Regions from separate parts of the Paraclostridium sp. AKS73 genome, predicted to be linked through region 2. Evidence: riboswitches for the same ligand, from Rfam matches in the RefSeq annotation. Region 2 holds a riboswitch; each other region holds the start of a gene.

Region 1 (2,274 bases), on a different contig from region 2:
GTCTGCATTTTAGTTATCAGCTCTTAATATGTTAATGTCTTTTCCTTGCATTATCTTATTCATATTTCGCATGGAACACATTTTTCCGCACATTGTGCAGCTATCGCTATGTTCAGGAGTAGATTCTTTTCTATATCTTTTAGCTTTTTCAGGATCTATACAAAGGTCAAACATTTTATCCCAATCGAGTTCTTGTCTAGCTTTACTCATATTATTATCCCAATTTATAGCACCAGGTATTTTCTTGGCTATGTCACCAGAATGAGCAGCTATTTTAGTTGCTATTATACCTTCTTTAACATCATCTAAATTAGGTAGTCTTAGATGTTCTGCTGGAGTAACGTAGCACAAAAAATCGGCACCAAAACTCGAAGCTAAAGCTCCGCCAATAGCACTTGTTATATGATCATATCCTGGAGCAATATCTGTGACTATAGGACCTAATACATAAAATGGAGCGCCGTGACACAATTTTTTTTCAAGAATCATATTTGCTTGAATTTCATCTAAAGACATATGTCCTGGACCTTCTATAATAACTTGAACATTTTGCTCCCAAGCTCTTAATGTTAACTCCCCTAAGATCATTAATTCTTTTATTTGACATGCATCAGATGCATCTTGTATAGATCCAGGTCTACATGCATCTCCAAGACTTAAAGTTAAATCATACTCTTTACATATTTCTAGTAGATCATCAAAATATTCAAAGAAAGGGTTTTCTTTATTGTTTAATTCCATCCATGCATACATTAAAGAGCCACCCCTTGAAACTATATTTGTAAGCCTTTTATTTCTTTTAAAAACAGAGGCAGTTTCTTTGTTTATACCAGCGTGTATAGTTACAAAGTCAACACCGTCTTTTGCATGTTTCTTAACAACATCTAAAAATTCTTTAGCTGTAATATCCTTTAACTCTTTATCATAAAAACCAACAGCGTCATAAATTGGAACAGTTCCAATCATAGCACTAGAATTAGATATAAGTTTTTTTCTGAATTCTTCAGTTTTTCCAAAAGAGCTTAAATCCATTATAGCTTCAGAATTCATATCTAAAGCTAATTGAACTTTTTTCATTTCTTCATCGATATCATAGCAATCCTTAGATATACCCAAGTTTACATTGATTTTTGTTCTTAAGTTTTTTCCAACGCCTTCTGGGTTTAAAGATGTATGATTTTTATTAGCTGGAATTACTATTTGTCCATTCGCAATTAAGTTTTTTAAAATTTCTATATCCATACTTTCTTTTTTAGCTACTATTTCCATTTCCTTTGTAGTAATTCCTTTTTTAGCAGCATCCATTTGAGTTGTGTAATTCATTTTTAAATCCCCTTTACTTTATATTGTATTTAAAAAATAAAAAAGAAGCTTTACCATAAGATAAAGCTTCTTTACCAAATATTATAAAATAGACTAAAAAATATAGTCATCATCATAATCTAAAAGAAAATAACTTTCCTACGGTAGTTCTAACTACTTCAGGTTCAAAGGGTTAATGGTACAATCCATCTCTCAGCCGAAAGTGGCACCCCTAGTTAAATATATTTAATTTTAAATAATAATAAATTTGTAACTTCAAAATCATTATAGTCTTAAAAATTTACTATGTAAAGGTTTTTTTGGAGCTTTTAATTTATAAACCATAAATTAGATATTTTTAGTTTATTTAGAAAATTTAAAATATCTAATTTAAAACTGTAAATAAGGGTATCTTATATTTATAAAACTAATTATTTATAATAAGGAGAAAAAATGGAAAATAATAAAAAAATATAGAGACAGGATGGAATTTAAATAATAGTTACATGAATTTACCAGACTTTTTTTATAGTAAAATAAATTTAAATCCAGTTCCTTCACCTAGCTTAGTTATTTTAAATGATTCTTTAGCTAAATTTTTAGGATTAAATATAGATAACCTTAAAAGTAAGGATGGAATAGAATTACTTTCAGGAAACAAAAAGATAGATGAGGGTGCTTTTATAGCTCAAGCATATGCAGGTCACCAATTTGGGCATTTTACAATGCTAGGAGATGGGAGAGCATTGTTAATAGGAGAGCAAATAAATCCATATGGAGATAGATTTGATATTCAGCTTAAAGGATCTGGTAAAACACCTTACTCTAGAGGAGGAGATGGGAGAGCTGTTCTTGGGCCTATGCTTCGTGAATATATAATAAGTGAAGCTATGTATGGTCTTGGAGTGCCAACCACTCGAAGTCTAGCAGTAATAAAAACTGGAGAATCTGTGATTCGTGAAAATATAAAAA
Region 2 (2,274 bases):
TATGTAGGACGTGATTTAGAAGTTTACATGATAGAAATGGATTTAAGAAGAAATAGAATAGTTGCATCTCATAGAGAAGTTGCTCATGAAAGAGTAGAAGCTGAAAAAGCAGCTAAAAGAGCACAAATGAAAGCTGATAGAGAAGCTGAAAGAGCTAGAGTTAAACAAGCTAAAGAAGATTTATTTAACTCTCTTGAAGTAGGACAAAAAAGAGCTGGTAAAGTAAGTAAAATAATGAATTATGGAGCATTCATAGATTTAGGTGGAGTAGAAGGATTAGCACATATAAATGAATTAGCTTGGCATAGAGTAGAATCAGTTGAAGATGTAGTAAAAGAAGGTCAAGAAGTAGATGTATATGTTATAAAAATAGATAAAGAAAATAAAAAAGTAGGACTAGCTATAAAAGACATAAACAATGATCCATGGAATTCTGTAAGAGAAGAAATGCAAGTTGGAGATATTGTTAATGTTAAAGTTTTAAAACTAATAGAAAGAGGAGCTTTTGTAGAAGTTAAACTTGGTGTAGAAGCATTCTTACCAATATCTCAATTAAGCGAAGAGAGAGTTATGAAAGTATCTAATGTTGTTAATGTTGGAGATACAATAGATGTTATGATAATAGATATAAAAAATAAAGATAAGAGAATGGTTGTATCATTAAAAGAAGCTACAAAAGAACCTGAAGAAGATTACTCTGAATTTTTAGAAGTAGAAGAGTCATTAGGATCATTAGGAGATTTATTTAAAGATAAATTCAAAGATTTAAAATAAAATAGACGATAAAAATAGTATCTAGTATTAATTAGATACTATTTTTTACGCATAAAATAAAAGTACACATAAAAATACATACATTAACTTTCTATTGAATATAAAAAAATACTATGATATACTCAACTTGTAAAAATGAATAAAAGGCTAGGGGAGCTATGATTGGATAGTTGAGAAGTAAAGCCGTAACTTTCAGACCCTAAAAACCTGATCAAGGTAATTCTTGCGTAGGGAAGCTTAATATAGTTAATAAGCATTATTTTTGATGTATATGAAAGCGTTCTCTAAAAAGAGGGCGCTTTTTTATATTTAAGGAGGAATATATGAAGGTAAATGGGAAAGAGATTTATTTAAAACCTAATACTACAATTTTAAACTTATTAGAAGAACTAAAACTTAAAGTTGATAATGTTGTTGTAGAAGTTAATCTAGATATCATTGAAAATCATCAATATAGCTCATATATATTAAAGTCAGATGATATTGTAGAAGTTATAAGATTTGTAGGAGGGGGGTAAAGTGAAACTGTTTATAAATGAAACTTTAGAAACTTTAAATGAGAATGAAGTAAGTATTAATTTGATAAAAGACAGATTTAAAAAGAATGCAGATGTAGTTATATTAAATGGATATCCTATTTTAGAAAATAAACTTTTAAAAGATGGAGATAGAGTTACCTTAATAAAAAAAGGAGAAACTCCTACATTTGAGGAGCTAGAAAGTTTAATGGTATCAAGGCATACTCCAAATATCCATGCTAGTTTGAAAAAAGGTAAAGTCGTTGTTTTAGGACTTGGAGGTCTTGGTTCTAATATCGCTATATCACTTGCAAGAATAGGAGTAGGACATCTAATATTAGCAGACTTTGATGTAGTTGAACCATCTAACTTAAATAGGCAACAATACTTTATAAGTGATATAGGTAAGTACAAAACCGATGCAATTAAAAATCATATAAAAAATATAAATCCATTTATAAAAATAGATACTGTAAATAAAATTATAGATTCATCAAATATAAATGAATTTGAGGATGTAGATATTATAATGGAGGCATTTGATAGTCCTAAATACAAAGCTGAAATTGCAAGTTTTGTATTAAAGAATATGAAAATAAATACCTTATTTCATCATCTGGAATGGCAGGTTTTTATGATTCTAACATAATAAAAACAAGAAAGATAAAAGATAAATTTTTTATATGTGGAGATGAAGTAAGTGAAGCAAAAGAAGGGGATGGACTTATGGCACCTAGAGTATCTATTTGTGCAAACCATATGGCCAATATAGCTACAAAGATATTGATAGAATATATAAAATAGAGGGGGATAAAAATGGATAAATTAGTATTAGGGGGACATGAATTTAACAGCAGACTATTAATAGGAACGGGTAAATATGGCTCAAATGAGATTTTGCCAAAAGTTATAGAATCAAGTGAAAGTGAGATTATAACTGTAGCATTAAGAAGAGTTGATTTAGATAATAAAGATGAAAATA
Region 3 (2,274 bases), on a different contig from region 2:
TTTCTTCTGCTTCTTCATAAGAATAACTCATCAGCGGACTTGCACCTATAGCTAAAGTTATATTTGCACAATCATTAATTGTAACTTCGTTAGTGTAATGAAGTACTAATGGGTTAATTTCTTTAACTTTATTTAATAATTCAAACATAATTTCATCTCTCCCTTTTAAATGCTTATATCTATTTATTTGAGTCAAATTTATAAAAATGGTGTACTGGTCCTACTCCTCCACCTATATCAAAGCTATGTCTTATAGCGTTAGTTATATAGTCTTTTGCATTAGAAACAGATTGTACTATATCAAATCCTAGTGCTAAATTTGCAGTTATTGCAGATGATAGAGTGCATCCTGTTCCATGAGTATTTTTTCTATCCAATCTTTCACTTTTATAAATTTCAAATGTATCCTTGCCTATTAAAACGTCTACTGCATCCCCGTCTAAGTGTCCACCTTTCATTAACACATACTTAGGTCCTAGTTCTAATATTTTTTTCCCAACTAATTTCATGTCATCTACATTATCAATTTTAATCCCTGTTATTTCCTCAGCCTCTAATGTATTTGGTGTTATTATGTATGCTTTAGGTATAAGATATTTTATTAAATTATCTTTAGCCTCAGGTTTTAAAAGTGAATATCCACTTTTAGATATCATTACTGGATCTACTACTAAGTACTTTGGATTATACTTATCTAAAGATTCAACAATCGCCTTTATTATTTCTGGGCTAGATACCATTCCTATTTTTACTGCTTTAGGTGGTATATCATCAAATACTACCTCTATTTGTTTTTGTATTATTTCTTTACTTAAATCTTCTACTAAAAATACTCCATGAGTGTTTTGAGCAGTTATAGCTGTTATTACACTCATTCCATAAGTTCCTATAGCACTAAATGTCTTTAGGTCTGCTTGTATACCTGCACCTCCTGATGAATCTGAACCTGCTATTGTAAGTGTTGGCACTTTATACTTTTCCATTAGATGTTTCCCCCTTGGTTTTTGTATTAAAAAAAGCTATATTCCTGTAGGAATATAGCTTTTAATTTACTATGCAAATAAATTTCATTTGTATATTTAGTAAAGCTTTCCTACGCTGGTATTATCCAGATCAGGTTTGAGGGTTAATGAATAAATTCATCTCTCAGCCGTTGGGGCACCCCTAGCTATTCATTTTAGATTACAGTTTAATTATAGCTCACTAAATTTATATGTCAATAAAAATTTATTAAGCTATTTCTGCAGCATCTATATTAGTTACTTCTAACTCTTTTTCACTACTTGCAACTACAAGTGTACAAGTGTTGTCTCCCATAACATTTACTGTAGTTCTAAACATATCTATAATTCTTTCTACTCCCATTATAAGACCAATACCTTCAAGTGGAAGTCCTACTGATTGAAGTACCATTGATAGCATTATCATACCAACACCTGGAACTCCTGCTGTTCCAACTGATGCTAATGTCGCTGTTAAAACTATTGTTAAAATATCATTTATACCTAGATCAATTCCATAAACTTGTGCTATAAATAAAGCCGCTACACCTTGCATTATAGCTGTTCCGTCCATATTTATAGTAGCTCCCATAGGTATTGTAAATGAACGTATACTTTTACTAACTCCCATTTCTTCCATAAGTTCTAAGCTTACTGGAACAGAAGCATTACTTGATGCAGTTGAAAAAGTAACTGCAGCTACTTTTGTAAATTTACGTACAAATCCAGTAAAACTAACTTTTGTAAATACTTTTAAAGCTCCTCCATAGACAACTACTACGTGTAATAACAGCCCTAATAATACAACTAATATATATTTAACTAATGACCCTATTGCATCTGCTCCTACTGTAGAGAAGGTATTTGTAATAAGTGCAAATACTCCAAAAGGTGCAAACATCATTATTACACTAACCATTTTCATACAAACTTCATTTGCGCACTCAAATAATTTTTTTAAAGGTTTTGCCTTTTCTCCAACTAAACTTATTGATACTCCAGTAAGCATTGCAAAGAATATTATTTGTAACATTTCACCTTTTGCAAATGACTCTATAGGATTTGATGGTATCATATTTAATATTATTTCTGATAGTGATTGATTTTTTGCTATCGTAGTAGATTGACTAGCTACAGTACCTAAATCAAGTCCTGCACCTGGCTTTAATAAAACCCCTAAAGCTAATGATATACAAATAGCTGTAGCTGTTGTCATTAAATAGAATCCCATAGTTTTAAATCCTATTCTACCTAATTTCTTTATATCTTCCAT

The links. A riboswitch is a leader RNA that binds a small molecule or an ion and turns the genes downstream of it on or off. The one in region 2 is predicted to bind thiamine pyrophosphate.
Region 1: linked by a shared signal. The riboswitch ahead of thiC (phosphomethylpyrimidine synthase ThiC) and the one ahead of thiS (sulfur carrier protein ThiS) in region 2 are both predicted to bind thiamine pyrophosphate.
Region 3: linked by a shared signal. The riboswitch ahead of thiD (bifunctional hydroxymethylpyrimidine kinase/phosphomethylpyrimidine kinase) and the one ahead of thiS (sulfur carrier protein ThiS) in region 2 are both predicted to bind thiamine pyrophosphate.

Annotation. Positions count from the first base shown of each region.
Region 1 is NZ_JAIXHU010000040.1:6,181-8,454, reverse strand. It holds gene thiC (phosphomethylpyrimidine synthase ThiC) at 10-1,323, opposite strand; TPP riboswitch at 1,442-1,546, opposite strand; gene LEQ07_RS16450 (protein adenylyltransferase SelO) at 1,776-2,274, shown strand, end outside.
Region 2 is NZ_JAIXHU010000029.1:31,798-34,071, reverse strand. It holds gene LEQ07_RS14415 (30S ribosomal protein S1) at 1-774, shown strand, start outside; TPP riboswitch at 914-1,025, shown strand; gene thiS (sulfur carrier protein ThiS) at 1,098-1,292, shown strand; gene thiF (sulfur carrier protein ThiS adenylyltransferase ThiF) at 1,294-1,941, shown strand; gene LEQ07_RS21780 (hypothetical protein) at 1,914-2,096, shown strand; gene LEQ07_RS14400 (thiazole synthase) at 2,109-2,274, shown strand, end outside.
Region 3 is NZ_JAIXHU010000005.1:47,034-49,307, reverse strand. It holds gene thiM (hydroxyethylthiazole kinase) at 1-148, opposite strand, end outside; gene thiD (bifunctional hydroxymethylpyrimidine kinase/phosphomethylpyrimidine kinase) at 180-983, opposite strand; TPP riboswitch at 1,074-1,176, opposite strand; gene LEQ07_RS04640 (dicarboxylate/amino acid:cation symporter) at 1,231-2,274, opposite strand, start outside.